3 regions of the Lysinibacillus sp. FSL K6-4013 genome follow, and region 3 is predicted to be linked to each of the others. Evidence: riboswitches for the same ligand, from Rfam matches in the RefSeq annotation. Region 3 holds a riboswitch; each other region holds the start of a gene.
The links. Region 3 has a riboswitch for cobalamin ahead of MHB39_RS20290 (iron chelate uptake ABC transporter family permease subunit). Riboswitches for the same ligand answer to the same signal wherever they lie in the genome.
Positions count from the first base shown of each region.

Region 1: linked by a shared signal. The riboswitch ahead of MHB39_RS14090 (energy-coupling factor ABC transporter permease) and the one ahead of MHB39_RS20290 (iron chelate uptake ABC transporter family permease subunit) in region 3 are both predicted to bind cobalamin.
Region 2: linked by a shared signal. The riboswitch ahead of mmgD (citrate synthase) and the one ahead of MHB39_RS20290 (iron chelate uptake ABC transporter family permease subunit) in region 3 are both predicted to bind cobalamin.

Region 1 is NZ_CP152031.1:2,835,313-2,839,999, forward strand. It holds gene cobJ (precorrin-3B C(17)-methyltransferase) at 1-1,241, opposite strand, end outside; gene MHB39_RS14085 ((2Fe-2S) ferredoxin domain-containing protein) at 1,246-1,617, opposite strand; cobalamin riboswitch at 1,763-1,943, opposite strand; cobalamin riboswitch at 2,195-2,379, shown strand; gene MHB39_RS14090 (energy-coupling factor ABC transporter permease) at 2,527-3,273, shown strand; gene MHB39_RS14095 (energy-coupling factor ABC transporter substrate-binding protein) at 3,276-3,548, shown strand; gene cbiQ (cobalt ECF transporter T component CbiQ) at 3,554-4,327, shown strand; gene MHB39_RS14105 (ATP-binding cassette domain-containing protein) at 4,324-4,687, shown strand, end outside.
Region 2 is NZ_CP152031.1:2,375,540-2,380,226, reverse strand. It holds gene prpB (methylisocitrate lyase) at 1-171, opposite strand, end outside; gene prpD (2-methylcitrate dehydratase) at 236-1,669, opposite strand; gene mmgD (citrate synthase) at 1,768-2,889, opposite strand; cobalamin riboswitch at 3,081-3,277, opposite strand; gene MHB39_RS11750 (NUDIX hydrolase) at 3,525-4,010, shown strand; gene MHB39_RS11745 (hypothetical protein) at 4,066-4,347, opposite strand; gene MHB39_RS11740 (hypothetical protein) at 4,357-4,687, opposite strand, start outside.
Region 3 is NZ_CP152031.1:4,092,936-4,097,622, reverse strand. It holds gene MHB39_RS20310 (ATP-binding protein) at 1-142, shown strand, start outside; gene MHB39_RS20305 (response regulator transcription factor) at 120-821, shown strand; gene MHB39_RS20300 (YdhK family protein) at 862-1,431, opposite strand; gene MHB39_RS20295 (biotin transporter BioY) at 1,536-2,132, opposite strand; cobalamin riboswitch at 2,278-2,466, shown strand; gene MHB39_RS20290 (iron chelate uptake ABC transporter family permease subunit) at 2,612-3,658, shown strand; gene MHB39_RS20285 (heme ABC transporter ATP-binding protein) at 3,664-4,449, shown strand; gene dapF (diaminopimelate epimerase) at 4,508-4,687, shown strand, end outside.

The DNA of each region.
Region 1 (4,687 bases), 1.3 Mb from region 3:
AGTGATAACACATCACCAATCGGGGCTAATAAAAAGCCAACTTCCTGTAATTTCTCTGTAATCTGTTCAGGGACTGTCGTTGGTATTTTCAAGTGAATTTGATGATCTGGTGTATATTCCATCGTTCCCTCTTCCCCAACGACCTCTGCTAATGTCATCATTTGCTGGGGAGTAAAAAACTTATTAGCTACACCAGGACTAACTGCTAATTCAAAAATAGATTCTATTTTTTGCTGTACTAGCTTCGGTGTTACTTTGACTGCGCTTGTCCCTTTGACCATTGCGAGTGCCGCTGTAGCCATTTCAAGTGCTGTTTTTTTCGGCTTTGGCGTAGCGGCTATACTGGGTTTATTAAAACGCCCTGCATTAGGGTCAGCCGTAAAGTCATTTCGCGCTGTCCCTGTCTCTTGGTTCATTGCCCAAGGTTCATTTTCTTCGCGTAAACGTTGATGTGGACGTAATGGCTGTTTTTCTTCACCCAGGGTATATTTACGCTGGTAACCGCGGGGCGTAATCATCTTATTGTCATAGAAAAATGTTGATGAATTCCCGATAATGACAGTTGTCAGCATACCAATATCATGTTCTAGCATTTCTGCTAGTGTTGTCATGGTCACTTCTTGACGTTCCCGATAGGCACTTTTCACAAGCCCTACTGGTGTGTCTGGCGAACGATATTCTAAGAGAATTCGCTGAGCCTCGACAATTTGTCTTGTTCGACGCCCACTTTTAGGATTGTATAAAGCAATGACAAAATCCGCCATTGCAGCTGCCTCGACACGCTTTGCAATCAAATTCCAAGGTGTTAGATGGTCACTTAAACTGATTGTACAAGCATCGTGCATAATGGGTGCACCAAGTATACTAGCGCATGAATTAATCGCAGAAATACCAGGAACAATTTCTACCTCAATTCCTGTTGCTTCTGTCCAGCCTAGCTCAATTAACACCTCATATACTAATCCCGCCATGCCATAGACACCTGCATCACCACTCGAAATCACCGATACGATGCTCCCTGCCTCTGCTTGACGAACGGCTTCCTGTGCACGCGACACTTCTTCTGTCATGCCTGTACTAACAATTGATTTTGCACTTACTAAATCTTGAATCAGCTCTACATAGGTTTTGTAGCCTATAATCATCTCACTTTGTTGTAGTGCCTCTACTGCACGTGTCGTAATATGCTTAAAATCTCCAGGTCCAAAGCCTACTACGAAAATTTTTCCTTTTTGCGCCATGTTGTTACCCCTCTTTCACCTTTTCGATCCCTTTAATGGCAGTTGTTTGAGCAGTACGCTGTAATGTACCTTCACGAAGTGTAAAGACATGTTCGTTGTATAAGGATTCATGATGTAAATCTTGTACTAGTGTTCTAGCATGCTCTGTTGATGGCACACGATACCAATTCCCCTGGGGGTAGGCTATTACCACACAAGCATCCTTGCATCGTCCATTACAGCGCGTTCTTGTCGTATGTATTTCTTGATCGAGTGCTTGCCGTTGTATTTCATCTCGAATGGCTAAGGTAATTTCCTCACCATCCTTTTTCATACAGCTACTGCCATTGCAAATAAAGAGATGTGTTTTCATCCCCTCTAAATTCCAAGTTGTCATTTTCTGTCTCCCCTCATTTGCTTTTTGGAAAAAGAAAAACCTTTACTCTAGAACGAAGAGTAAAGGTTTTGTAGAAGCCAAATAAAAACGAATAGAATAAAATACAGGTACTCGCTTTCGCTTCAACTTCTCCCTCCGAAAAGTTTGCATGCACAATCAAATAAGCAGGTTTCCTGACTTAAGCTTCATTTTACTTTCGCGCCTTCCCAAGTTTGCCAGTGGCTTTGCGATTTCATCAGCTATTACAGTAGCGGGGGCTGTATTGGATTTTCACCAATTTCCCTATTATCTCGAGCTATTCGAGCACTTATTGACGTTTTATATGAAATTTTTATTAGAATTTTAAATAGAAAACTGTCTTTATCATATCTTATTATTTTAAAATTTCAATATTTCTTTAAAAATTTATGACAAATTTATCAATTATGAGGTGGACTAGGGTATAAAATTTATACAATCTACATAATTAGCACATGAAATATTATCAGAATATTCATCATTGACCTTTAATTAAAAAAATTTATAAAAGGTATAGCATATTTATGGAAATTCATGTTACACTTTGTCGTGAAATCTCACAATTTGAATGTTTTTCGGTGTAAAATGCTTGTCATTTTGCTTAAAAGGGAAGCCGGTTTGAGTCCGGCGCGGTCCCGCCACTGTAATAGGGAGCTTTATAGAAATGTCACTGTCCAACGGATGGGAAGACCTATAAAGCATTGAACTAGAGCCAGGAGACCTGCCGAAAAATAAGTGATCGTTTCAACCTACGAGGATAGGTGTGCGGCTTAGCAGATGAGAATGTTATTTGCTTTTTTAGCTATGCACTTTTCCACCACTGGAGAAGTGCTTTTTTTAATTACGCACGCAATATTCTAAAAATCTATAAATTAGTTAGGAGGAAAACTTTTGAAATTTTCTTGGTGGAAACTTAGTTATTTTTTACTGGCCTTTTTAATCGTGCCAAAACGTGCCTTTGCCATGCATATCATGGAAGGTTTTTTACCAATCGAATGGGCTATTTTTTGGTGGGTCATCTCTATTCCTTTTATCATTTTAGGATTGCGTTCTATTCGAAAAACCATTGAAGAAAATCCTGAAACAAAAATGCTTTTGGGACTTTCAGGTGCCTTTGCCTTTGTGCTATCCGCCTTAAAAATCCCTTCTGTTACAGGTAGCTGCTCTCATCCAACCGGTGTAGGTCTTGGAACAGTTCTCTTTGGCCCTCTAGCTATGAGTGTAATTGGAACAATCGTTTTATTATTCCAATCTTTATTATTAGCACATGGTGGAATCACAACTTTAGGGGCTAACGCCTTTTCTATGGCTATTGTAGGTCCTTTTATTGCTTACTTTGTCTTTAAAGGAGCACAAAAAATAGGCTTGTCATTTTCACTAGCCGTATTCTTTGCAGCCATGCTTGGTGATTTAGGTACATATGTTGTGACTTCTGTACAACTAGCACTAGCCTTCCCTTCTGAGGTTGGAGGCTTTATGGCATCCTTTACAAAGTTTGCAGGTATTTTTGCCTTAACTCAAATTCCTTTAGCCGTGAGTGAAGGCATTTTAACCGTCATTGTGATGAATTTCTTGAAAAAATACAATATTAGCGAATTAAAAACTTTACGTGTTTTCTCAACAAAGGAGGCACATTAAAGATGAAAAAAAATTTATTGCTGTTAGCCATTGTAGTGTTGTTAGCCATTATTCCCTTGTTCATACAAAAAGGTGCTGAATTTGGTGGTGCTGATGGTGAGGCAGAAGCAGCTATTGGTGAAATCAATGCGGAATATGAGCCATGGTTTGAGAGTCTATGGGAGCCACCTAGTGGTGAAATCGAAAGCTTATTATTCGTGCTACAGGCAGCTATAGGAGCTGGCTTTATTGGCTACTTCATCGGCTATATGCGTGGCAAACACAAAGAAGGTTAACCATTATGTTACTCATTGATAAGTATGCCTATCTGAATAAGCTAGCGTCCGTTCATCCGCTAGAAAAAATGATATTTTCACTTGGACTACTTCTCATAACGCTCATTATGAGAGATGAACGACTTTCACTCATTACATTTTTTGTAATGAGTGCTTTTATCATTGTAGGTGCAAAAATTCCGCTTACATACTATTTCAAATTATTATTGCTACCTGGCTTTTTCTTATTAACAAGCCTCGTTTCTATTTTACTTTCCTTTACATCATCAACGAATGCACTCCCTGCCCATATTTGGTCGTTTACCTGGAGCAATTGGACTGTCTTTATCGGGAACGCAAGTATGTTAGCAGCACAACAGCTGTTCTTTATAGTCCTTGGCAGTATTAGTTGTTTATACTTTTTAATTCTAACCACTTCTGTACAAGGCATATGTTATGTGCTACGACAATGGCGACTCCCCTCTTTATTGGTTGAGCTCGTCGAACTAACCTATCGTTTTATTTTTATGTTTTTAGCAAGTATGCAAAATATACATCTCGCGCAGCAAGCACGTCTCGGCTATCATTCACCGATACAATGGTTACGCTCTGTCTCCATGCTCATTGCGGCATTATTTGTGGAAATGTTTCAACATAGTCGGGAGCTCAACAATGCCATGCAATCACGAGGTGGCGAGGCCGTCTATTGGCAAGAGATGGGCTCCTATAGCAAGAAAAATTGGCTAGGCATGGCAGCTATATTACTAGTCCTCATCGTATACGGAGGGTATTTCACATGACAGCATTTTATTTTAAACTCAATCAATTATCATATGCCTATGCGGATGGTACGAAGGCGTTGTCTGATCTAACATTACACATTCCAAAAGGTAAAAAAATTGCCATACTCGGGCATAATGGCGCAGGAAAATCGACTTTATTTCAGCATCTTAATGGTATTTTGAAACCTACCACTGGAACAATTTTATTCGAAGGCAACAGGCTCGAATATAATCGAAAAGCTTTAAAGGCGCTACGTCAAAAAGTCGGCATTGTTTTCCAAAATGCAGATCATCAGCTTTTTTCTGGGACCGTCAAGCAAGATATAGCATTTGGCCCATTGAATCTCGGCTGGTCTCCTGAAAAAACGGAAGAAAAAA
Region 2 (4,687 bases), 1.7 Mb from region 3:
GTAGGCAGCTCCAGAAAGATACAATGCCTCAAAGCCAACTTTTTTAGCCATTAAACCTGCCATTGCATCATGAGCGCCTGGTATTTGCAAAATCGTTGAACGATTAATGAGCGCTTGAAATTGCTCAGCCAGTTGTTTTTGTGTTATCGCTTCATTTACAATCCACGCCATCTATAAAAACCCCCTAATAATCAATGATGCCTCGCCATAAGTACGTCCAGAATCGCCTAGAAAGTTAAACAAATAAATTAACAAATTCATGGACGGCACTATTTTCAAGAAGCTCTTGATCAGCACAAACCTCATTAATTTTACGTAATTGTTTTTGTGAATAATGGGTACTGATGTTTTGCTGGAATTTATCAATGATTTGAGGGAATGCTTCCTCACGACGGAAACGGTGTCCTAAAGGATATTCACACTCAATAAGCTCAGATGATGTGCCGTCGTTGTAATAAACTTGAACAGCATTGGCAATCGAACGTTTTTCAGGATCTAGGTAATCGATTGTATATTGAGCGTTTTCCACAACCACCATTTTATTTCTTAAATCATCGATACGAGGATCTGCTGCCACATCATCTTCATAGTGATCTGCAATAATATCACCAAAGATAAGACCAATAGCTGTAATATATTGAAGACAGTGATCGCGATCAGCTGGATTCAGAAGAGGCCCTTCTTTATCAATAATTCGTATTGCTGATTCATGTGTCGTAATTTGAATGCGTTCAATGTCCTGTAAACGATTTTTCACTTCATGGTGTAAATGAACGGCACATTCAGCAGCTGTTTGTGCATGGAATTCAGCTGGATAAGAAACCTTGAATAGTACATTTTCCATCACATAAGATGTCAGTGGTCTAGCAAGCTTTAATTCTTGTTTATTAAAGAGAACGTCTTGGAATCCCCATCCTGGTGCAGATAAGGCCGTTGCGTAGCCCATTTCGCCTTTCACAGCCATCATCGCTAATTGCACTGCTCTACTTGTTGCATCACCAGCAGCCCATGATTTTCTAGAACCTGTATTCGGTGCATGGCGATATGTTCGTAGGCTTGAATTATCAATCCAGGCATTGGACAATGCATTGACAATTTCCTGATGCGTGCCTCCTAATGCCTTTGTCACAACAGCTGTTGTTGCAATTTTGACAAACAGAACATGATCTAGCCCAACACGATTTAAGCTATTTTCTAGTGCTAAAATCCCTTGTATTTCATGTGCTTGAATCATCATTTCTAAAACATCTTTCACTTTAAGAGGCGCCTTACCCTCTGCCACACGCACGCGACTTAAATAATCTGCCACAGCTAATATGCCACCTAAATTATCAGATGGATGCCCCCATTCAGCCGCAAGCCAAGTATCGTTGTAATCTAACCAACGAATCATACACCCGATATTAAAAGCGCCTTTTACTGGATCAAGAACATAGGAAGTTCCAGGAACACGTGTACCATTAGGAACGACTGTGCCTGGTACTACTGGACCAAGAAGCTTCGTGCATTCAGGATATTGTAAGGCCAAAATGCCACAGCCTAAAGTATCCAATAGAACATAGCGTGCCGTTTCGTACGCCTCTTCACTTGTAATCTTTGTATTTAGTACATAATCCGCAATATCTGTAAGTAATTGATCTGTCTTCGTTATGTCATTTGTTTTAATCATCTATATCTTCCTTTCAAGGCTTAAGTTTGATATACTAGTATGCTGATGGGCATTGGTCAGAATGCCCATTAGCTTTATGGCGAGTTGTTAAAACTTGATTATACCGACAATTCTTCAAGGTTATGACGCTCGCCAATATAATTGACACGAGGTCTAAATAATCGATTATTGTCATGCTGCTCAATCACATGGGCACATAAGCCAATTGTTCGTGAGCCAAAGAAGATTGGCGTATAGATTTCAATCGGCAAACCAAGCATGTAGTACACGGGTGCTGCATAATAATCTAAATTTGGATACAACCCTTTCTCCTGTACCATCACTTTTTCACCAGCTTCACACATGTGATATAAGCGATCATCCCCTTGCTCTAAACATAATTTATGCAAGGCTTCTTTCATAATTTGCGCTCTTGGGTCCATCTTTTTCATATAGACACGGTGCCCAAAGCCCATAATCTTTTCTTTATTTTGTAGCTTGTTTTTCAATAATGCTTCAAAGCCTTCTACTGTTTTGGCTTCAAGAAGCATGTACATGACTGCCTCGTTAGCCCCTCCATGTAAATTCCCTTTCAACGATGCGACAGCTCCCGTTAAAGCGCCATACAAATCAGATTGTGTAGAAGCAATGACACGAGCCGCAAATGTTGAATTTGGCATCTCATGCTCACTATATAAAACGAGTGACTGATCAAAAATTTCTTCTTCTAGCGCAGTTGGCTTTCTGCCCGTAATCATGTAATAAAAATTGGCACTATAGGAAAGTTGACTATCCGGCTCGACAGCTTCTTGTCCATTTAATACACGATAGCTATTTGCTACGATGTTGGGCATACCACCTAAAAGTCTATATGCTCGCGATAAATTCATTTCAGTCGAACGATCATTGATGTGCTGATCAAAGCCTGCTAAAACGGAAATTCCTGTTCTAAGCCCATCCATCGCATGTGTTTCATTGGGCAATAGCTTAAAAATTTGAAATAGCTCTTGTGGAACCTGATAATGAGCTTTCAATTTGTCCTGTAGATCAGCCTGTTGCTCGGTAGTTGGTATTTCTCCATGCAGCAATAAGTAAACAATATCTAAATACGAATATCGCTGAGATAATTCAATCAAGTCATAGCCACGAATAACTATTTGACTTCCTACAGTGTCTAAAAAAGATAGCTTTGTTTCAGCGGCAATGATTCCATCAAGACCTGGTGAATAATTTAACTCCATTTAATGACAGCCCCTTTGTTTAATTATTCTTGTAAGCGTTACCATTCAAACACGACAGAACAACAAAAAAACAACTCCTATCCCTTTCTAGAAGTTGTTAATCTACAAAAGCATGACAGACCAAAAAAACAGTGAATTTACATGAATTCACAATCATGCAGTAGCTAACACCTCCCTATCCTCGTAGGTCAATTGATGCTTTTTTTCGTGGCAGGTCTCCTGACTTATGATCAACGCTCTCATAACACCTTCCCATTTTGACAAACAAAACAGTGGCTTTGTTTTCGAGCTACTAAATACAGTTGCGGGACAGTGTTGGACTCTCACCAACTTCCCTTTTAATCAAATAGAATCAACTCCCATTTGAACCACCAAAATTTAGCATATTCAATTTGTCTTTTTACCTTAACATAGAGTTTTCAAAACAATCAATATAGGTAAAATTCAGAAAAGACTGATTATAAAAAGCTATTTTTCATCTTTGATGAACTATTCTGCGTTTTTTAGCAATATTTTGTACAAAAAAAGATTGTGCATCTATCCCAATACATCCAATTTTAAGCATTACAAGGGAAATAGAGGTTTTTAAAGGAAGAAAGGCGAATCGTTATTTATGATCTATAGGAGGGACCAATATGGGATATATTACAGAGTTAAGGAAATACATTGGTAGTAGACCAATTATCAGTATTGGGGCGACCATTCTTGTGGTTAACGATGACAAGCAAATTCTCTTTCAACATCGATCAGATACGTTGGATTGGGGATTACCTGGCGGTGCATTGGAACTAAACGAAACGTTAGAGGAAGCTGCTGCTCGTGAGCTTCATGAAGAAACAGGACTTGTAGCGAATGAATTTGACTTGGTGGGTGTTTTTTCAGGGCCAGATTATTATTTCCGATATCCAAATGGGGATGAGGTCTATACAGTTATTCATCTTTATATTGCGAAAAATGTAAGGGGTATATTGGAGATAAAGGATGATGAGAGCTTGAAACTTACCTATTTCAGTAAAAATGAGCTACCAGATCAACTTGAGAAAAGAACGAAACTGCTATTAAACAATCTGGAAGATACATTGTGGGATTTCGGTAGTTCTTTTGCAAAGGATATTCTTTAAATAACAAAGAGCATGCTTTTTATTCAAACATGCTCTAATCATTCTTTCTTGGGTATTATAGTCTAACCTTAACCTCAGTACCGTCTTGAGCTTTGACATCGACTAGCACGAGCCCTTTATAATTTTGTAGTTCCTTGATAATCGGCTTGAGCATTTCTTTGTCGATGAGCGGAAAGGTAAAGTCTATTTTCTTTCGATTGAAGTATGCCTTTGTCCACTTATTGACTTGTTGCTGAATCCATTTGGAAGTTAAAATGGAGAGGACAATGGTTAGCACAGCATAGGGAACAGGGACAGTAAAGCGAACGTCTTTTGCTTTCACTTTTACATGCATCATTCGTCGCCTCTATTCAATGAAGACTGCAACGGTATCTCCGTTTGCCGATTTTATATCTACAATTTGTCCATCTAGTTCATTTTCGATCGCTTCAAGAAGAAGATTGATGTCGATATCTTTCACGTATTTTTCCGATTGTGGAATACTCGCTGCGATGCTGTGTCCAGCCATGAGTACGGCTTTGACAAGTTTAATCGGCAAATTCACCGTGACATTATCATTTTCGGTGGATACAACACGGACCTTTAATGTTTTATCTAAATACTTTGTTTTTTCCACAAATTTGTTTCCTGATTCTTCTTTCTGTTGTAACACTTGAATCAGCTCTGAACCTTTATCC
Region 3 (4,687 bases):
TGGACTTGGGCTTGCTATTGTCAAGGAGCTTGTACAAGCACATGGGGGAGAAATAAAGGTTAGAAGTGAAATAAATAAAGGGACTACTTTTGAATTATCATTTAAAGGAGTAGAAACGAATGAAAACGATTTTATGCATTGATGATGAACCAAGAATGTTAGATTTATTAACCCTTTATTTGGAACCACTATTTCTTTGTAGAGCCATGTCTTCTATACAAGAGGCATTGGATTTTTTAGAAGAAGAGCATGTAGATTTAGTTCTTTTGGATATTATGATGCCAGAGATGGATGGGTGGCAGGTTTGCCAGGAAATTAGGAAGTTTTGGGATGTTCCGATCATTATGCTTACTGCAAAAGGAGAACAAGCTGATATTGTAAAAGGCTTAAACCTTGGTGCTGATGACTACATTTTAAAGCCTTTTGATGAGGAAGAGTTGTTAGCACGAATACATGCTGTATTAAGAAGAACAAAATCTGAAGAAAAAGTAATTAACTTTGAAGGGCTTTGTTTAGATAGAGAGTCCTTTGAAGTATATTTTCAACATAAGGCAATTCCATTAACACCAAAGGAATTTGCCATGCTCGCCCTTTTTTTAGATTATCAAAATAGAGCATTTTCTCGAGAACACCTTATTCATGCCGTTTGGGGATATGATGTAGCGATTGAAGATCGTACCATTGATTCACATGTACGTAATTTACGAGAAAAATTAAGAAAAAGTGGTTTTCCGGCGGATGATTACTTGCAAACAGTTTGGGGCATCGGCTATAAATGGCATAAGTCTGCAAATAGAAAGCAAATGGAGCATAAAAGCTAGAAATAACCTCTACCAGAATTGAAGGTAGAGGTTATTTCTATTACTTTGGGCTAAGCTCTTCTTCTGTTACCCATTTATGATTTGTTACGGCTTCACCATTTGTAGTGGAAGTATAATCAAGCATATATACAGTTGTTTGCACAGCCTCGTCAATAAGGACAGTCGCATTTTCCATACCTTCCATATGTGCTGCGTCCGTTTTTATTTCTGTTCCAGGAGCCAGTGGTGCTTCTTGTGGGTCAATTAATTCTTCATGAATTACCCACTCATGCTTTTCTATTCGCTTTCCACCAGATGTAGGCTCATAGGAAATAACATAGGCAGTTGTATTATAGGCACCTACTATTGTTGCTTCGGCCCCTTTCATACCTTCCATATGTCCATCTGTAATTATGGCTGTGCTCCCTACAGGAAATTTCGGATTCTCAGCTTTTTTTAATGTTACGGGTACTTCGCCAGAACTTGAATGATTCATTGTAGAATGATCCATTTTTTCAGCAGCTTCATTAGAAGTGGATGCAGGTTTTGTTTGCTCCTCAGTGCAAGCCGATAAACTAATTAGAGCGACTACTGATAATAGTCCGACTGACCATCTTTTATTGAATTTCATATGATATCCTCCTCACTCTTTGCTCCTAATGTAGCAAATAAATGTGCAGAAACGATGGATATGATCTATGAAAAACATCTGGCACAAATAGGTGAGAAGATATGCTATTGAATGGGCATGATCTTCAATGTTTTTTGTAATCTATAGGCGAAGACACCAGCAAAAATAGCTAAAATAATATCTTTTGGTAGAGGAGGAATCATCCAAAGCCAAGCGAGCTTATATGAAAAATTCTCTGGTGCACTTGCCCAAAGCTTGTATGCAAAAAACATCCAATTTGTTCCTATCAAATAATTTATCGCTGTTGCTACCAAAGCAGCTACGATAAAGCTTTTCTTTGTACCGCTTCGTTCAACAATCAACCCTGCAACAAATGCCGCTAAAATAAATGTAATTATAAACCCAAAGGTTGGGCTTAAAATTTGGCCAATTCCACCACCGAAACGAGCAAAGACAGGAGCTCCTGCCAATCCTACGCACATATAAATTGTACAGGCGAGCGCACCTTTTCTACTACCAAGAATAAGTCCTGCTAAAATCGCAAAAAAGGTTTGAAGCGTAATGGGGACACCACCAACTACCATAAAAGGTGCAAAGGACGTGATATTAGCACCCACCATCATTAGCGTTGAAAATAATCCAATATAGGTAATGTCAACAGTTCTTAACTTATGATGACTATGTTGCGTAACGGTTGCCATGAAGTTCACCTCGTTTTATAAGTTATTACTGTTAGTGTAAAAGACGAAAGCATTTGTGTCAACTTTATAATTCGTATAAGTTAACTCAATTGCTTGAAGTAGACTATCTATCTATAAAAATGTATGATAGAATCGTCACAATTTTATAACTTCAAATACTATTGGTGTGATATTTTTGAATATCACTTAAAAGGGAAGTCGGTGGAAGTCCGACGCTGTCCCGCAACTGTAACGAGGAATCCTATAATATGATTTGCCACTGTTTAAGAATGGGAAGGCAATTATAGGATAGTGAATCGAAGCCAGGAGACCTGCCATTTAGTAATACCTGTAATGCCCACGAGGATGCAAGCAATTACGGACAATAGCTGGATATTTTTCTGACTTTGTTTAATCTAGGGTATTTCTATGCGCACTTTCGCATGGGATACCTTTTTTTATTGCTTCATTCATCAATATTCAGTAGGAGATTAAAACAGATGAATAAAAAATTTATGTTATTTTCCTTCGTACTTTTCATGGTTTTAATTGTTTCAATGACCTTTGCTGTAATGGTTGGCTCAGTTTCAGTTACACCGTTATATGTCTGGAAAGTGATTCTTTCTAAAATACCTTTTATACAAAATGCGATTGAGCAAGATTGGAGTCGCTCTCAGGAAATCATCATCTGGCAAATAAGAGCACCTCGTGTTTTGCTAGCTGCTATAGTAGGAGCGGGGTTAGCCATTGCAGGCGCAGCCATTCAGGCACTTGTACGTAATTCCATAGCAGACCCGTATATTCTAGGGATTTCTTCAGGTGCAGCTGTCGGAGCTACTTCTGTGATTATTTTAGGAGCCTTTTCATTTTTAGGTATTTACGCTCTTTCAGTATCCGCATTCCTTGGTTCATTACTTGCCATAGTACTTGTTTTTTTCTTATCACGTGTTGGGGGACGTGTCTCTATTTTCCGCTTGCTATTGGCAGGCATGGCTGTGTCCTTTATCTTAACGGCTATCTCTAATTTTATTTTAATGATGTCAAAGCAAGAAGGAGCCTTAAAGGCTGTTATGTTTTGGATGCTAGGTAGTTTAGCTGGAGCCAAATGGAATAATATTGTGATTCCAGCTTTCGTATTCTTTGTTGTTTTTGGGCTACTGTGGCTACATTATCGCAATTTAAATTTATTATTACTGGGAGAAGAAGCGGCAGTGACATTAGGCGTTAATCTTCAGCAATTCCGTATTCAGTTAATACTACTAGTATCTCTATTAACAGGTGTGCTTGTCGCAGTTAGTGGTTCTATAGGTTTTGTGGGATTGATTATTCCGCATATTGTGCGATTAATTGTGGGCTCAAATTATAAATACGTGATACCTATTAGTGCTTTAATAGGTGGAATATTCTTAGTGTGGGCAGATGCCTTTGCTCGAATCATCATTGCTCCCCAGGAAATGCCAATTGGTATTATTACAGCTTTTTGTGGAGGACCATTTTTCATTTGGCTTCTCCGTCGTAACAACTATTCATTCGGTGAAGGAGATTAATTTCAATGACATTAGAAGCGAAACAAGTATCATTCTCCATTTACGATCAGCGTATACTACATGATGTAAGCATTCAAATAAAAGAAAAGCAATTTGTTGGATTAATAGGTCCTAATGGGAGCGGAAAATCAACATTGTTAAAAAATATGTATCGTCTGCTAAAACCTGAAAGCGGTAAAGTAGTATTAAATGAGCAAGATATATTAAAGCAATCAAGTAAAGCTATTGCGAAAAATTTGGCTGTTGTAAGCCAAGAGACACCCGTATTATTTGATTTCACTGTGCATGATTTAGTCAGTATGGGAAGAACGCCACATAAAAAGCTATTAGAGCTTGATCAAGAGAAAGATTTTCAAATTGTTAAAGATGCTCTAAGGCAAACGGGCATATCGCATTTAGAGAAACGAAGCTTTAGTTCGCTTTCTGGTGGCGAGAAAAAGCGTGTCATGGTTGCAAGAGCACTTGCTCAACAAGCACAGGTATTAATATTAGATGAGCCAACGAATCATTTAGATATTCAACATCAACTTCAACTTATGGATTTAATTCAGACCTTGCATTTAACCGTCGTAGCTGCTTTACATGATTTGAATATTGCTGCTATGTATTGCGATCAAATTTACGTTTTACAGCAAGGGCGAATCGTTTGTCATGGTACCCCAGAGGAAGTGCTTACGCCAACAGTGCTGCAAGATGTATTTGGTGTTTTTGCGGATATTCAAACACATCCAATGACAGGGAAGCCGTATCTTACATATGTTCCTGAACAATTCACGAAAAAGTTTAGCTAAATATAGAAAAGCAAGATCTTCTATTAAATACATAAAACATCCTTTAAGGAGTGACTGTATGCAAATAGCTTTTACGAAAATGCATGGTACTGGCAACAGCTATATCTATCTTGATCTTTTCCAATATGATTATAAGGAAGAGATCTTTAGTGAATTGGCTCAAAAAATAGCCAATGTTCATACAGGTATAGGCTCAGATGGGTTAATTATTATCCAGCCATCCAACACTGCTGACTGT